Regions from separate parts of the Nocardiopsis deserti genome, predicted to be linked through region 1. Evidence: riboswitches for the same ligand, from Rfam matches in the RefSeq annotation. Region 1 holds a riboswitch; the other holds the start of a gene.
What was found. A riboswitch is a leader RNA that binds a small molecule or an ion and turns the genes downstream of it on or off. The one in region 1 is predicted to bind cobalamin.

Region 1 (8,619 bases):
CGAACACCCCGGCCCGCTCGGCCACCAGCGCGCCCAGCGCCCCACGCGTCTCCTCGGGTACCAGGAAGTCGTTGCCCTCGGCCATCCCGACGAAGATCCGCACCAGCTCGTCCGCGGCGTAGGGGGCGAACTCCACCGTCCCGGAGAACCGCGACTCCAGCCCCGGGTTACTCGCCATGAACTCGCGCATCTCCCCGGTGTAACCGGCGGCGATCACCACCACCTCGTCGCGGTGGTCCTCCATCAGCTTCAGGAGCGTGTCGATGGCCTCCTGGCCGAAGTCGGAGCCGCTGCCTCCCGGCCGGGCGAGCGCGTACGCCTCGTCGATGAACAGCACACCGCCGCGTGCCCGGTCGAACACCTCGCGCGTGCGCTGGGCGGTGTGGCCCACGTACGAGCCCACCAGGTCCGCCCGGCTGGCCTCCACCACCTGTCCCTGGGCGAGCACCCCCAGGGCGGCCAGCAGCTCCCCGTAGACACGCGCGACCGTGGTCTTGCCCGTTCCCGGAGGCCCGGCGAAGACCAGGTGCCGGGAGGGCAGCGGGGCCTCCAGCCCGGCCGCCTGCCGCCGACGTCCGGCCGAGATCAGGTTCGCCAGGTCGGCCACCTCCCGCTTCACCGCCGCCAGGCCCACCATGGCGTCCAGGCGCCGCATCAGTTCCTCGACCTGACCGGCGTCCCTGGGCCCCTCCGCGACCCTGGAGGAGAGCCCGCCGTCCACGACCCCGGCGAGGTCCTCGGGCAGGATCAGCGACAGGTCCTCCGCCGAACCGAAGTCCCCGTCGACGATCCGGGTGGCCTGGGTCTGGACGGTCTCCTCGAACACGCGGCGCGCCTCGCGCCCGTTGCCGAAGGTCTCGTCGCGCTTCTGGGCCTGGAAGTGCCGGGTGACCAGCTCCCGCACGCCCTCCCCCAGCGTGTAGCCCTGCTTGTGCGCCATCCCGGTGAAGATCGTGGTGAGCTGTTCGGGCGAGTAGTTCTCGAACTCGATGGTGCGGGCGACGCGCGACCGCAGCCCGGGGTTGGCGTCGAGGAAGCCGCGCATCTCGCTGGAGTACCCGGCGAAGACGATGACGACCTCCTCGCGCAGGTCCTCCATGAGTTTGATGAGGGTGTCGATGGCCTCCTGGCCGAAGTCCGCACCGCTGCCGAACTTACGGGCGAGCGCGTAGGCCTCGTCGACGAACAGGACACCGCCCCGGGCCCGCTCGACCACCTCGGCGACCTTGGCGCTGGTGCCGCCCAGGTGCTCGGCCACGAGGTCGGGGCGGGCGGCCTCCACGAACTGGCCGCTCCCCAGCACGCCCAGGGAGCGCAGGATCCGACCGTAGAGTCGCGCGACGGTCGTCTTGCCGGTTCCGGGCGGCCCGGAGAAGACGAGGTGGCGACTGACGTTGAGCGCGGGCAGCCCCGCCGCCGCACGCTTGACGCTGACCTGCTGGAAGTTGACGAGGGCGCGGACCTCCTTCTTCACCCCGTCCAGACCCACCATGGCGTCCAACTCGGCCAGCAGTTCCTCCAGCGGCACTGCCTCACCCTCGGGTGCGTCCGGCGCGGCCGAGCCGACGCCGTCGGCCGCGGCCCGCGCCCTGACCCTGTCACCGCCCCCGTTCCCGGTGATCTCGGTGTCCTCGGCCTGCACGGTCGCGGTGTCCTCGGCGTCCACCCCCTCACCGGCGTTGCCGGAGACCGTGCACCCCACCAGGCGCACCCGACTGGTGTCGTACACGGCCAGCCCGGAGCCGTCGCCGTCACGGACCGTGGTGTCCTCCAACGTGACCACAGCGCCCTTGTCCACGCCGACTCCGGCCGACGCACACCCGCTCACCGTCGAGGAGCGCAGGACCAACCGCGACGCGCTCCCCGCGTAGACACCGTGCAGGGCGCAGTCCGAGATTCGGGCGCCGTCGACCTCGACCTCGGACCCGTCCTTGACGGTCAGCGCGTTGAGCCTGCTGTTGGTGACCGCCATTTCGCGCAACGTGACCGTACTGTCCTCTCTGACAAGGAGACCGCTATCGACGTCGTCCCCGGTCAGATCGGTCAGGATTCCCCGCGCGTCGACGATGTGCGCCATCGCCGGCGCCTTCGAGGCACGCAAGCCGGCGACCTCGAACCGCCCCTTCTGCGCGGTGAACACGCTCCACTTCCCCAGTGCCTCCGGCGGGCTCTCACGCAGTTCGACGTCCGAGAGCGTCGTCCGGCACTCCTCGACGTAGACCCCGTTCCCACCGACACGGGTCAGGGACAGCCTCTCACCGCTGACTCTGGCCGCCTTTCCGTAGAGGCCGCTCCCGGCAGCGTCCTCGACGACCAGGTCGCGGACGGTCAACGCGCCCCCGGTGATCGCCAGGGCGTTGCCCCTGACGTTGGTGATGCGGCCGTGGGTGATGGTCATCTCGGAGTCGTCCCAGGCATACACCGAGGTGCCGTCAGCGGGGCCGCCGTCCACCCTGAGGTGGTTGAACTCCGCCCTGGAGCGCCCGGTCACCCGTACCGGCCAGCCCCGGTCCCCGGTGACCGTCAGGTTGGTGAACCTCGGAGCGGAGGAGTCCCGCACGTGGACCGCCTGGGTCTTCTCCCCGCCGCAGTCGGTCAGGACGCAGTCGGTGACCGCGGGCGAGGCCTTGGATATGTACAGGGTGTGCCACGTGTCGTGGCCCCCGGTGAAGGTGGTCCCGCGGACCTCGGGGGAGTCGGGGCCCTCGACGATGAGCACGGCGTCGGTGAAACGGCAGCCTTCCACCTTCCCCGTGGAGTCGTCCATGCGGACACCGCCGCCCGCGAACCCGCAGTTGGTGAATTCGGCTTGGGCGTTCTCCGCCTTCACTCGCGTACTCGCGGTGAAGAGGCAGTCGACGGCCTTGAGGAAGGCCTTCGGGTGCACGTACACGGGCGGGTACTCGGTCGAGGCGTTGCGTACGTGCACACCGTGCAGCTCCAGCCGCCCCTTGCGCACGTTGAACACGTTCGTGTCGCCCGCCGAGACCGTCACGGTGCCGGGACCCTGGAGGGGCACCACGATGACGTGCTGGTTCACGCCGAGCACCTGAGATTCCGCGTAGTGCCCCGGCTCGACGTGCAGGTACAGGTCACAGCCCGCGTACATCGGGGCCCGCAGCGCCGCGTCCAGGCTGGAGAAGGCGTAGGGGTCGGTCTGCGAGATTCGGACCGTGTACATCCATCGGCTCCCGGGGGTAGGGCACGGCGGGGCGAACCGTGCGGAGGATACGCGGTACGTACCGTACCGGCCGGGTGCGTCACGCACCGCCGACCGCGCCCCCGCGCCCGGGACGGCCGTCTCCGGCCGCGTCGGGGCCGCGTCGGGGCGAAGGCCCCTGGAGCTGCCCCGGGAGTGGGGACGGTACCCTCGTCGAGCCAGTCGAACTCCACCTCGTGGGGCAGGGAACCCGGTGCGAATCCGGGACTGACGCGCAGCGGTGAGGGTGACGGGCGGGCACGCCCCGGGGACGCGCTTCCCCGGGACAGCCACTGGAGCGCACGCTCCGGGAAGGCGCTCCGCACCGGTCGATCCCGAGTCCGAAGACCTGCTGGCGCTGGCGGTGACGGGCCGCCAGGTCAACCGCGGACCCCGCGAACGGGTCCCTGACCCGAAGGACGCGCATGTCCCCGATGGGTTCCCCATCCCCATCCTCCACCGTCCGCTCCCGGCGCGACCGCTGCCCGGGCGCCCTGCGGCCCTGGCCCGCCGACGACGGGCTCCTGGTCCGGCTCCGGCTCGTCGGCGGCAGGCTCCCCGCCCGCCCGCTACGCGCCCTGGCCGCCGTGGCCCAGGAGTACGGCGACGGCCGGATCCACGTCACCGGGCGGGCCAACGTGCAGCTGCGCGCCCTGCCCGGAAGCGACGGGCGGCTGACCCCCGAGGTGCTCCGGGCCCTGGAGGGAACCGGCCTACTGCCCTCGCCCGCCCACGAACTGGTCCGCAACGTCATGGTCTCCCCGTGCACGGGACTGGCGGGCGGGAAGGCCGACCTGCGCCCCGTGGCCGCCGCGCTGGACGCGCTGCTGTGCTCCGAGCCCCACCGCGCCGCCCTTCCCGGCCGCTTCCTCTTCGCCCTGGACGACGGAAGCGGCGACCTGCTGGAGCGCTCCTGCGACCTGGGGATCGTCGCCCTCGACGCGCACACCGCCCAGCTCAGGGTCGGCGAGCGCTGGGGCCCGCTGACGCCGCTGGACGAGGCCGCGGCCACGCTCGCGGGCCTCGCCGACCGGTTCCTGGAGCGGCGCGGCGACGGCCCCGCCGCACCCTGGCACGTCGCCGAACTCGCCTCGCCCCTGGCCGCCCCGGCACCGCCGGACCCGCGGCTGCCCGACCCCGCGCCACCGCTGCCGCACGGCCTCCTTCCCGGCATCGGACGGCACGTCCCCGTGCCCGCCGACGGCCTGGACCGGGCCGCCGCCGACGCGCTCACCGCCGAAGCGCTCGACGCCGGATCCGGCGAACTCGTCGTCACGCCGTGGCGCGCCATCCTTGTTCCCGGAGGACACAGGCTCGTCCCCGGAGAACACGGTCACGTCCACGGGGAGGCGCGGTGACCTCCCCGAGACGCCCGAACCGGCACTACGAGTACGTCGACGACGGGCCCGCGATCTACGCCGACTCCTTCGCCACCATCCGGCGCGAGGCCCGGCTCGACCACCTGCCCGCCAACGCCGAACGGCTCGCCGTGCGGATGATCCACGGCACCGGCCAGGTCGACCTCGCCGACGACCTCGTCGTCCACCCCGACCTGGTCCCCGCGGCGCGCGCCGCCCTCCGGGCCGGTGCGCCGATCCTGTGCGACGCGCGCATGGTGGCCTCCGGCGTGACCGCGAGCCGCCTGCCCAACGACAACGAGGTCCTCTGCCTCCTGGGCGACGAGCGGGTTCCCGGTCTGGCCCGGGAGTGGGGCACCACCCGCACGGCCGCCGCGGTGTCGCTGTGGGAGCCGCTGCTCGACGGCGCCGTGGTCGCCGTCGGCAACGCGCCCACCGCCCTGTTCCACCTGCTGGAGATGCTGGTCGACGGCGCCCCGCGACCCGCCGCGATCGTCGGCTGCCCGGTCGGCTTCGTCGGCGCCGCCGAGTCCAAGCAGGCGCTGACCGAACTCCGCGACCGACACGGCGTCGACGTCCCCTACGTGACCGCGCGCGGTCGCCGCGGGGGATCGGCGATGACCTCATCGGCCCTCAACGCACTCGCCAAGGAGGAAGAGTGACCGGCCGTTTCCACGGCGTCGGCGTCGGCCCCGGCGACCCCGAGCTGATCACCCTCAAGGCGGCCAGGCTCATCGCCGCGGCCGACGTCGTCGCCTACCACGCGGGGGTGGGCAAGGAGTCCAACGCCCGCCGCATCGCCGACGCCCTGATCCCGGACTCCGTGGTCGAGGAACAGCTGACCTACCCGGTGACCACCGGCGCGACCGACCACCCGGGCGGCTACGCGGGCGCGCTCGCCGACTTCTACGAGGAGTCCGCCGCGCGGCTGGCCGCCCACCTGGACGCCGGACGCGACGTCGTCCTGCTCTCCGAGGGGGACCCGCTGTTCTACGGGTCGTACATGTACATGCACGACCGGCTGTCCGAGCGCTACCCCACCGAGATCGTGCCGGGGATCCCGGCGTTCGCCGCCGCCACCGCCGCCGCGGCCGCCCCGCTGGCCCGGCAGACCGACGTGCTCACCGTGCTGCCCGGCACCCTGCCCGAACCGGAGCTGGCCCGCCGCCTGGCCGACACCGACGCGGCCGTGGTCATGAAGCTGGGCCGGACCTTCCCGGCCGTGCGCCGCGCCCTGGCCGCGGCCGGGCGGCTGGAGCACGCGGTGTACGTGGAGCGGGCCTCGATGGGCGGGGAGCGGCGGCTGCCGGTCGCCGAGGTCGATCCGGCGACGGTGCCCTACTTCTCCCTGGTGCTGGTCACCGGGGACAGCCGCAACGGCCGGCGTTCGCGCCAGGTCGGCGCGGCCGCGCGGACGCAGGCGGCCCATGCGACGCGAACGGCGCAGGCGGCGTCCGGTCCCGTCGGAGCGGCGGCCGAACTGCTGGTCGTGGGCCTGGGCCCCGGCCCCGAACACTGGCTCACCCCCGAGGCCTCCGCCGCGCTGGCCGAGGTGGACCACGTGGTGGGCTACGGCCCCTACGTCGACCGGGTCCCGCAGCGCCCCGGGCTCACCCGGCACGCCTCCGGCAACACCGTCGAACTCCAGCGCGCCCGGTTCGCCCTCGACCTGGCCGGGCGCGGCGAACGCGTCGCCGTGGTCTCGGGTGGGGACGCCGGGGTCTTCGGCATGGCCACCGCCGTGTTCGAGGCGGCCGAGGACCCCGCCTACCGGGACGTGCCCGTCCGGGTGCTGCCGGGGGTCAGCGCCGTCCAGGCGGTCGCGGCCCGTGCGGGCGCCCCCGTGGGCGGCGACTTCGCGGTGATGAGCCTGTCGGACCGCCTCAAACCGTGGGAGGTGGTCGAGCGGCGGCTGCGCGCCGTCGCCGAGGCCGACCTGGCGCTGGCCGTCTACAACCCCGCCTCCCGGTCCCGGACCGGGCAGATCGTGACCGCGCGCCGGATCCTGCTGGAGCACCGCAAACCCGACACCGTGGTCGTCGTCGGCCGCGACGTGGGCCGCGACGGCGAGTCCCTGACGGTGACCACCCTGGGCGAACTCGACCCGGCCGCCGTCGACATGCGCTGCCTGCTCATCGTCGGCGCCTCGGGGACCCGGGTCACCGGGGCGGGCCGCGTGTGGACCCCGCGGTGGGTGAAGCCGTGACCGTGCACTTCGTGGGCGCGGGGCCCGGCGCCGCCGACCTGCTGACCGTCCGCGCCACGCGGATGCTCGCCGGGGCCGACGTGGTGCTCTACCCCGGCACCTACCTGGACCCGCAGGTCCTGACCCACTGCGCACCCGGCGCCGAACTGGTGGACACCCAGGGCCTGGACCTGGACCGCATCACCGATCACCTGGTCGCCGCGCACGCCGCGGGCCGCGACGTCGTACGGCTGACCTCCGGCGATCCGTCGCTGTACTCGGCACTGGCCGAGCAGACCCGCAGGCTCGACGCGCACGGCGTTCCGTGGGACGTCACGCCCGGGGTGCCCGCGTACGCGGCCGCCTCGGCGCTGGCGGGACGGGAGCTGACCGTGCCGCTGGTGGCCCAGTCGGTGGTGCTGACCCGGACACGGGCCCGTTCGAGCGCCATGCCCGGCACCGAGTCGCTGTCCGCGTTCGCGGCGACCCGGGCCACGCTGGTGCTGCACCTGGCGATCCGGCGGGTGCGCGAGCTGATGGCCGAGATCGAACCCGAGTACGGCGGCGACTGCCCGGTGGTCGTGGTGCACCGGGCCAGCCAGCCGGGCGAGGCGGTGCTGCGCGGCACGGTCTCCACCGTCGCCGACGCGGTGGAGGAGGCCGGGTTCCGGCAGGCGGCGGTGATCCTGGTGGGGCGGGCGCTGGATCCCCGGGCGGGCGGTGAGTCCTACCTCTACGACCCGGCCCGCCCCCGCGTCAGTACCCCGCCGCCAGGAACCACTGGGTGACCGTGCGGGCGGGCGTCCAGCCGGTGAACGCCCCGATGGGCGCGGTGGTCTCGACCGCGACACGGATCAGCTCGCCCCCGTGGCGGCGGTGAGGGGCGGTCGGACCGGGCCGCCCTCGTCCGGGCCGTCAGTGTCAGCGGACGAACCGCTTGAGTGCTTCGGTGTCCAACGTGACGTCGGCTCCGGGGATCTGGACGGCCTCACCGTAAGGATGGGTACTTCGGTCCAGGTACTGGCCGCGGACGGGTCGGCTGTGGACCACGACGGCATCGGCGTCCCGGTCCACCAGCAGGTAGACGCCGATACCGGTCGCCGCATAGGCGGCGGGCTTCTCAACACGGTCACGGGCATGGGTGTCGGCGTCCCAGGAGGTGACCTCGACCACGGCCAGGACACCCTCCGGGTCGGCCCATTCTCCCGCCTGGTCGAAGTGACCGATCGGGGCGAGGATGCCGTCGGGGCGGGCGCGCCCGTTGCGGTAGGTGTCGACCTTGATGCCCAGTCCGCTGGTGATGAGGTCCAGGTCGGGGCGGTGGGCGATGAACTCACGCATCAGCCACGTGAGGATCCCCGCGTGCGCTCCGTCGGTCACCTTGTGGACCCAGACCTTCCCGTTGAACATCTCCATACGAACACGGTCGGCCTCGAACGCCTGTCCGGCGAGGTGCTCGAACAGCTCCGGACTCATCGGAAGCGCTGGCGTTTCGGGTGGCGGGTGGTGTTCTACGACGGTCATGAAGCCCCCTGGGTGATGTCCGTGGTGGTGAGCGACGACGCGGACACGGCTTCTGGCCAGAGTAACGCCGAGGAAGGACGGAAGGTATGCCCGAAGCGAAGATCTGCGGAGCCGGGGTCCTCCAGGGCGCCGAAAAGGCAAACCGCACTGTCCCTACGATGCGCCCCAGCCGTCCCAGCCGGAAGCGGCTGGCTCCGTCCGAGGCCCAGGATCACTCGGGTCGTTGCCGGGCGGACATGACCAGGAACCACTGGGTGACCGTGCGGGCGGGCGTCCAGCCGGTGAACGCCCCGATGGGCGCGGTGGTCTCGACCGCGACACGGGTCAGCTCGCCCCCGTGGCGGCGGTGGGCG
Region 2 (8,619 bases), on a different contig from region 1:
TCCCAGTCGACGTCCAGGCTGACCGGGTCACGGCTGGCGCCCCGGTAGTCCCGCACCTCCTGGTCCACCTGGGCGGCCAGTTCCTCGGCGAAGGCGTCCGCCCCCGCGAACACCGGGTAGGCGACGTCGATCGCGAGCCCTTCGGGCTTGTACGGGTGGTCCTCGAAGTCGGAGGCGTCCCCGCGCCACTCGGTGACCCCGTCCCCCGGCTCGTCCACCACCACCGTGATCAGCTCCGGGTCCTTCCCACCCCCCGAGGCGATCCCCTCGGTGTCGCACGCGGACAGGGGCAGGACCAGCGCGACCAGCGCCGCCCCGGGCCACCGGGCCCTGCGCGCCCACGGCCGGCTCCCCCCGGCCCCGGGGCGCGGGGCGGCCTCGTTCGGGTGGATTCGAGTCGACGACAACACCGGACTCCCTCATCCCTCAGCGGGTGGCCAACACGGCTGCTGCTGGGAGCAACATAGGGGACGCCGTCCCCCGTCCTGTGACGGTGACCACATGTGGTCACCGCCACAGGACGGAGAACGCGCCGGAGACCGGGAACACCCCCGCGGGGCGCCCTTCCCGCGTCACCCGGTGCCCTCACACGGCTCCGCGCACCGTGGGTCCCACCGGTCGCGGCCCCGAAGCCCTCTCCCGGGGACATCCTCCCCCGGACCGCTCGCCGCGCCGTGACGCCGCGCCCTCAGGCCCCCTCGGAAGCCTCTCGGGGCTCCCTAGGGAGCCTGCTCGTCTTCCTCACCGTGCTCCCCGGCCCCCTCGGAGGGCTCGGCGCTCTCCTCCGGGGCGTCGGGGACCCCGTCGACGTAGATCTCGCCGGGGGTCGTGGTCCCGAGCAGCTGGGACACCGTGACCATGGTGTACCCGTGCTCGTCCAGATCCCGGATGATCGCGCGGGAGGCGTCGATGGTCGTGCCGTGGATGTCGTGCATGAGGATGATCGCCCCGTCCGAGGCTCCCTCCACCGCCCGGTCGTGGACCAACGAGGTTTTGCGGTCCTTCCAGTCGAGGGTGTCCACGCTCCACAGGATCTGGGCCAGGCCCATGTCCGCGGTCACCGAGGCCACGCTCTCGTTGGTCGAGCCGTAGGGCGGGCGCATGAGGTCCATGCTGTAGCCCGTCTCGCGGTACACCAGTGCCTGCACGACGTCCAGGTCCGAGCGCACCCCTCCCGCGCCCAGACCGGCCAGGTCGGGGTGGTTCAGGGTGTGGTTGGCGATCTCGTGCCCCTCGGCGTAGGCGCGCCGCACCGTGTGCGGGTGCTCCATGACGGGGTTGCCGGTGACGAAGAACGTGGCCCGCGCGTCGTACTCGGCGAGGGCGTCCAGCAGTTCGGGGGTGCGCCCGCCGGGGCCGTCGTCGTAGGTCAGCGCCACGCACTTGGTGTCGGGGTCGGAGCAGTCGACGCCGGAGTCCACCGCGGACACCTGTCCGGGCACGGGTCCGTCCTCCTGGCCGTCCTTGTCGGCCTGGGGCGGGGCGGCGATGGAGAAGTCCTCGACGCCCACGGTCGCGGCGTCGCGCACGCGCAGGCCCAGCTCGGACAGCAGGCCCTCGGCCTCACCGGCGTCCACCACCGCGCGCGTGCGGCCCTCCTCCGCCGGGGCGACCTGCCCGGCGTCGAACTCCACGACCAGGTCCCCGTCGGGGTTGAAGCCCACCGAGTCGTACAGGGAGCTGATCGGATGGATGACGTCGGGGTCGGCCGACCCCTCCCCGCCGTCCCCGTTCCCGACGGCGCCGCGCACCAGGCCGTTGAGCTCCTCCAGCTGTTCCTGGCCGCCGACCAGGGCGGCGGAGGGGTGGTGCGCCGCGGTCGCGGTGTCGTACCAGTAGGTGGTGTACCCCTCCCGGGACCCCTCGGAGTCGGTCTCGACCCGGGTCATGCGGACCCCGAGCAGGCCGTCGCGCGCCGCGGTCAGGTTCCACCCCGCCTCGAAGGAGACCGCGCCGGGGTTGGCCGCCTCGAAGGCGTGTACCTCGTCGGTCAGTTCACGCTCCAGGAAGTCGGCCAGCGGTTCGGCGTTGGGGATCACCGGGTAGGTCACCGCGACGGAGACATCCCCGTCGTAGGGCAGCTCGGCCTCCTCCACGCCCGCCACGGCGGCCGCGTCCACCTCGGTCAGCCCGTCGGGATCACCGGAGGCCGGGGGCGGCGGTTCGCTCTCGGAGACCGGCGCTCCGTGCGTCTGCTCCGGGGGTTCGGACTCGCCGGAGGAGCGGGTGGCCAACAACACCATGCCCGCCAGTACCGCCAGGGCTACCACGACCGTGATCAGGGGGTGGTCCGGTGCCATGGCGAGGCGGGACTGCTTATTCACGAGGGAATCTCCACGTTCATCGCTCAGACGAACGTCCGCGGGGAGCAGAGGGGAGGCTCACCCGCGCAACGCTTGACTTCGTGTGTGACGCCGACCGTGGGACGGGGGTTCTCACCGTTCGGGTCGGTCGCATGGGGCCGCACGCCGAGTACAGGGGCGGGGGCCCTCCCTATACTTGCAGCCGTGGAAGGTACATGATCCACCTCGCGGGCCCGGCCCGGACGGGGCGGAACCATGTCGCAAGAGGGAACCCGGTGCGAGTCCGGGACTGCCCCGCAGCGGTATGGGGGAACGAACGTCGCCATGAGCACTGGTAGTGCCGGTCACGAGGACCGGAAACCGGGAAGCGGCGGCCAGTAGGAGGAGCGGTGTCCGCACCGCCCGCGCCCCCGAGTCCGAAGACCTGCCTCCACCCGGCGGCGCACCCGCGGCGCCGGTGGTCCCGCGCCCCGAGGGAGGGCCGGAGGCGGTGGCAGGTCCGGTGCGCGCCGGAGGCGCGCCCGTCGGCGTGCCCGCCCCTCTCCTCCCCCTCGCGGCCGGTACCCGGCTTTCGACGAGGGAGAGAAGCTCATGACCACGACCCCCACGCCGTCCGCGGCCCCGGGCGGGCCCCGCCCCTCCGTGCGCTCCACCGTGCACGGCTACCCGCGCATCGGCCCCGACCGCGAGCTCAAGCGCGCCTGCGAGTCGTACTGGAGGGGCCGCACCACCGCCCGTGAACTGGACGCGGTCGCCGCCGAGCTGCGCCTGGGCGTCTACGCCCAGCTGCGCGAGGCCGGTGTCGACGACATCCCCTCCAACACGTTCTCCTACTACGACCACGTGCTGGACACCGCGGTCCTGTTCGACCTGGTCCCCTCCCGTTTCGCCCCGCCCGCCGCCGCGCCGGACCGCGAGGAGGAGCTGCGCCGCTACTTCGCGCTCGCCCGCGGCGAGCAGGGCGCTCCGCCGCTGGAGATGACCAAGTGGTTCGACACGAACTACCACTACCTGGTCCCCGAACTCTCGCCCGGCACCCGCCCCCGCCTGGTGGGCGACAAGCCCGTCGCCGAGTTCCGCGAGGCCGCCGAGGCGGGTTTCCACACCCGCCCGGTCCTGGTCGGCCCGCTCACCTTCCTGATGCTGGCCAAGCCCGCCGACGGCGCACCCGGGGGCTGGGAGCCCGTCCAGTTGCTCGACCAGCTCCTGGACGCCTACGCCCAGCTGCTCGGCGACCTGCGGGCCGCGGGCGCCACCGAGGTCCAGTTGGACGAGCCGATCCTGGCCACCGACGAGGGCCGCGCCGCCGTCGGCCACCTGGAGCGCGCCTACCAGCGCCTGGGGTCGGTCACTGACCGCCCCTCCCTGCTGGTGTCCACCTACTTCGGCTCCATCGGCTCCGCCGCCCTGCGCGTCCTCAAGGACTCCGCGGTCGAGGCGGTCGGCCTGGACCTGGTCACCGACGGCGAGGGCGTGGACGACCTGGTGCGGGTCTCCGGCCTGGGCGCCACCCGCCTGGTCGCGGGCGTGGTGGAGGGCCGCAACGTCTGGCGCACCGACGTTCCGGCCGCCGTGGCCACGCTCGGCACCCTGCTGGCCCTCGCCGACGAGCTCACCGTGAGCACCTCCTGCTCCCTGCTGCACGTACCCCTGGACCTGGACGCCGAGACCTCCCTGGCACCCGGGCTGCGCGGGGCCCTGGCCTTCGCCAGGCAGAAGGCCCAGGAGACGGCCCTGCTCGGCCGCGTGCTGTCCGAGGGGGCCGAGGCCGAGTACACCGGACAGGGCGGCGTCCGTCCCCCCGCCTTCACCGACGCGCGCGTACGCGCCCGGCTCGACGCCCTGGGCCCGGACGCCTACGAGCGCCCGCAGGAGCGGGGGAGGCCCACCGACACCCCGCTCACCACGACCACCATCGGATCCTTCCCCCAGACCGCCGAGCTGCGCCGCGCCCGCGCCGCCCACCGCGGGGGCGAACTGGCCGAGGAGGCCTACAAGGACGTCCTGCGCGAGGAGATCGACCGCGTGATCGCGCTCCAGGAGGAGATCGGCCTGGACGTGCTCGTGCACGGCGAGCCCGAGCGCAACGACATGGTCCAGTACTTCGCCGAGCAGCTGGAGGGCTACGCCACCACCCGGAACGGGTGGGTGCAGTCCTACGGTTCGCGGTGCGTGCGCCCGCCGATCCTGTTCGGCGACGTCTCGCGCCCCGCGCCGATGACGGTCGAGTGGACCACCTACGCACAGTCGCGCACCGACAAGCCGGTCAAGGGCATGCTGACCGGGCCTGTCACCATGCTCGCCTGGTCGTTCGTGCGCACCGACCAGCCGCTCGGTGAGACCGCCCGCCAGGTGGGCCTCGCGCTGCGCGACGAGGTCGCCGACCTGGAACGCGCCGGGATCCGCCACATCCAGGTGGACGAGGCGGCCCTGCGCGAACTGCTGCCGCTGCGCTCGGAGCACCGGGAGCGGTACCTGGACTGGGCGGTGGGTTCCTTCCGCCTGGCCACGTCGGGGGTGTCGCCGTCCACGACCGTCCACACGCACATGTGCTACTCGGAGTTCGGGCTGATCGTCGGCGGCATCGAGGCGCTGGACACCGACGTCACCAGCGTGGAGGCGGCCCGCTCGCGCATGGAGCTGGTGCGGGACCTGGGCGGTCGGGGCTACAGGCGCGGGATCGGCCCGGGCGTGTACGACATCCACTCCCCGCGGGTGCCCTCGGTGGAGGAGATCGAGGGGGCGCTGCGCCTGGCGGTCGCGCACGTCGACGCCCAGAACCTGTGGGTGAACCCCGACTGCGGCCTCAAGACGCGCGGCTACGTCGAGGCCGAGCAGGCCCTGCGCAACATGGTCGAGGCGGCCCGCCGGGTGCGCGCCGACCTGCCGGGCGTCTGACCACCGGGGGCTGACACGCGAGAGGGGGCCGCGGCGAACGCCGCGGCCCCCTCAGGCCGTGTCCGGTCAGCTGTCTCAGCTGCCGACCAGGGCCAGCGCCTCGGCGCCGGCGTTGAGCATGATCTCCTCGACGTTGTCGGGCATGACCAGATCCTCGGCGGAGGCCCCCTCGGTGAAGGGCGGGTGCAACTGGTACTGGACCCGGACGTTGAGGTTGGCGGTGCGGATCAGCAGCGTGGCCTCGGGGATGTCCTCGCCCAGGAAGTCGTACTTGGTGAGGACGTAGTGGGCCTCGTCGCCGAGGTCCACCTCCTTGTCCTCCTCCACGTTCGCGGAGTCGTAGAAGGTGTTGTAGTCACCCTCGCCCCTGAGCTCCTGCACCCCGGACTGGAAGTCGGTGGTGGCGGCCTCGACGGAGTCGGCGGCGGAGTAGGGGACCTGGTAGCTGATCTCGAACATCGCGTAGCTCTCGGACGGGTTGCCCTCCGGGGCGGCCCCTTCCAGGCTCTCGCAGTAGGAGTTGTTGTCCTGGACGTACTTGTCGCCCTCGTCCTGGATCAGGAAGTCCGAGAGCACCTGGTCGGTGAAGGCGTCGCAGGGCTCGGCGGGCACCGCGTAGGGGGGCTCGCCCGCGGGGGCCGCGTCGGGGGTGGGCTCGGTCGTCTCCTCGCCGCCGGTAGTCGCCTCCGCGGTCGGGGAGGGCTCGGGCTCGGGCGCCACGGTCTGCTGTCCGCTGCCGTTGGTGACGAGCACGACCACGACCGCGATGACCAGGACGATGATCACGGCGCCGCCGCCGATCACGACCCACAGGCCCGCCTTGCTGCCGCCCTGGGGCTGCTGCGGCGGAGGGGGGTATCCGGGGCCGCCGGGGCCTCCGCCGTAGGGCGGCTGGCCGCCCCCGTACATCTGCTGCTCCTGGGGGCCGGGGAAACCCGCGGGGCCGCCGTAGGGCGGCTGTCCGCCGGTGCCGGGGTCACCGTAGGGGGCGCCGTGGGGCGGCTGTCCGCCGGTGCCGGGGTCACCGTAGGGGGCGCCGTGGGGCGGCTGTCCGCCGGTGCCGGGGTCACCGTAGGGGGCGCCGTGGGGCGGGCCGTAGGGCGGCTGGCCCCCACTGCTGTCCCCACCGCCGTATGGGTTCTGCGGCGGCTGGTTGTATGGTCCGTTTTCGCTCATGGCTCCCCTCGCCCGTGTGTGATGACCGTGTTGTCTGGGACGCGTGTGTGCGCCGTTGGGTTCTCACGGCTTCCCGTGCGACCCCGGAAGGGACACGGTGACCGTGTGGGGGGAGGCGCACCTGTCGCCACTGCCGTCCCGCGGGCGAGGGCGGGGGAGTGGGCGGGCGTTCCCCGCCTCCGTGCGGAGGTTGCGGTGGACCGGGGGACCGACCACCGGGGGCGGTGGCCGGATGAGGCCGAAGACGTCCTTCGGCCCGGGCCGGGACGTGTGCATCCTAGCCGCGAGTGGTGTCACCTGGGCAGGTCAGACCGGGGGTAGCAGGGTGAATCGTCACTGTTTTGTGTCGGTTGTGCAGGAGTTCATCCCGCACGTGACGCAATCGTGACGCCGTTCCCCGCGCGGTCGCGTCCCGCGCGGGGTAATGGGGCGTCCGTCGCGGGCACCGTCGGATCAGAACATCGAGATGTGCACGTGGTCGAAGTGGTTCTCGGTGATGCTGCCGCGGTCGGCCATGTCGCGCCAGCCCTCGCCGCCCCGGCGGATGTCCCAGATCTGCTGCCGGTAGATGATGTACATGATGCCCAGGCGGTCGGCGTTCTCCCTGGCCCACTCGGCGATCGCGTAGCCGCGGTCGACCTGCTCGGGGATGGGGGTGTTGCCGTTGGGGTCCACCATGAAGTCGCAGGCGCGGCCCTTGGGGTGCTCGCCGACGACCCAGCCGCCGACCGCCCGGTAGCAGCCCACACCGCCGTACTCGGTGCCCTCGCCGAACTCCTCGATGATCAGCTCACGCATCTGCTCGGTGCGCGGGGTGATGTTGAGCGGGCCGCCCATCGGCTGCACGGGGTGGTCAGCGATCATCTCCTGGACCTCCTCGCGGCGCCCCTCCAGCTCGTCCAGGTCCTCCTCGGCCTCGGCCAGCTGCTCCTCGGCGTTCTCCTGCGCGGTCTCGTCGCGCTCCAGGGCCTGGCTGAGCTGGTCGATCTTGTCCTGGTTGCTGGTGGACAGGTAGTCGATCACCACCGCGCGGTCGATGACCTCGTCGGGCTCGGTCTCGACGAACAGCGACATCGACAGGCCGATCCCGCTGCTGGTGTAGGTGGCCACCGCCAGGGCGCGCACCTGCTCGCGCGCGGCGTCCACGTCCTCGCGGGTGCTCTGGGCCCGCTCCTCGGCGCGCTCGACCTCCTGGATGACGCCCTCCATGTCGCGCAGCTCGCCGTTGAACTCCTCGCTCAGGGCCTCCGCGCGGTCCTGGAGGGCGCTCATGTCCTCCGGCTCACCGGGCACCGGCGCCGCCACGGCCGTGCCCTGGGGCGCGAACAGGAAGCTCCCCAGCACGGCCACGGCCAGCGCCGCCACACGCGCGCGGCCCGGGCGCACGGCGGCGGGAAGGAGCCCCGCCAGGGCCCGGGCGCGGTCCGGCCAGCTGAGTTCGGGAGGGTCGGGAGCCCAGAAGTCGGCGAAATCGTCCACTCGGCTCAGATCGTCGGGCTGCACGGTGTGGTCGCTCCTCGTGCCCGCGCGGCCCCCGGGCACGGGAGCGGAGCGGGCGCTGTTTCTCGTCGTTTCCCAAGCGGGGCCGACAGCCGCGGGAGCGGCCTCCGGCCCTGGCCTCTCGCGCACGCCCGGGGGCCGGGGGCGAGAGTAACGGGACCGTCATGAGTGTAGGCACTCGCGCGGGGATTCGGGAGGGACGGGACGAATACACCGTGCCGAGGGAGCCCCGGTGTGGTGGATGTAACCCGGGCCGAACAGCGAAATCCGGTGAACCGACCCTTTTCCCCGTGATTGAGTAGGAAACGTGAAGGCTTCCGCGTACGACCCAGCGACCACCGCGCCCACGCGGTCGGACACCGCCGAGCGGTGTCTGCCGCTGCCCGGCGGACGCTGTCGTGTCCGCCCGGTCCCGTGGAGCCGTCCTCAGCCCCCGGACAGCGGGGAGTAGGGGAGACCGCCGCCGAGGGCGGCGCGTCCCCGAACCGGCCGCCCCGCGCGTGCGCGCCACCGCTGTCGGCGCCCGCCCGACCACCGGCGCGCCGTCGCCCGCGCCCGCGGGGCGCTCCGTACGCTCGAACACGGGCGACGGGCCCGTGCCGGATCCCCGCCGGGCGCCACACCACCGCCAGACGTCGATGGGAACACCGTGATTGACGCAGTGGGCCTCCACAAGGCCTACAGGTTGAAGAAGCACCGGGTGACCGCCCTGGACGGGGTCGACCTGCACGTCGAGCCCGGC

Region 2: it holds a riboswitch for cobalamin, as region 1 does, so the genes downstream of both, metE (5-methyltetrahydropteroyltriglutamate--homocysteine S-methyltransferase) here and FYW99_RS24800 (nitrite reductase) in region 1, are expected to answer to the same signal.

The regions. Positions count from the first base shown of each region.
Region 1 is NZ_VWVS01000019.1:44,619-53,237, reverse strand. Features, by position in the region: gene FYW99_RS24805 (AAA family ATPase) at 1-3,181, opposite strand, end outside; cobalamin riboswitch at 3,364-3,570, shown strand; gene FYW99_RS24800 (nitrite reductase) at 3,625-4,557, shown strand; gene FYW99_RS24795 (precorrin-8X methylmutase) at 4,554-5,219, shown strand; gene FYW99_RS24790 (precorrin-2 C(20)-methyltransferase) at 5,216-6,763, shown strand; gene FYW99_RS24785 (cobalt-precorrin-4/precorrin-4 C(11)-methyltransferase) at 6,748-7,530, shown strand; gene FYW99_RS24780 (Uma2 family endonuclease) at 7,664-8,266, opposite strand; gene cbiE (precorrin-6y C5,15-methyltransferase (decarboxylating) subunit CbiE) at 8,478-8,619, opposite strand, start outside.
Region 2 is NZ_VWVS01000015.1:7,177-15,795, forward strand. Features, by position in the region: gene FYW99_RS20065 (polysaccharide deacetylase family protein) at 1-407, opposite strand, end outside; gene FYW99_RS20070 (polysaccharide deacetylase family protein) at 720-2,300, opposite strand; cobalamin riboswitch at 2,569-2,729, shown strand; gene metE (5-methyltetrahydropteroyltriglutamate--homocysteine S-methyltransferase) at 2,895-5,201, shown strand; gene FYW99_RS20080 (DUF3558 domain-containing protein) at 5,277-6,377, opposite strand; gene FYW99_RS20085 (coiled-coil domain-containing protein) at 6,831-7,880, opposite strand; gene FYW99_RS20090 (methionine ABC transporter ATP-binding protein) at 8,539-8,619, shown strand, end outside.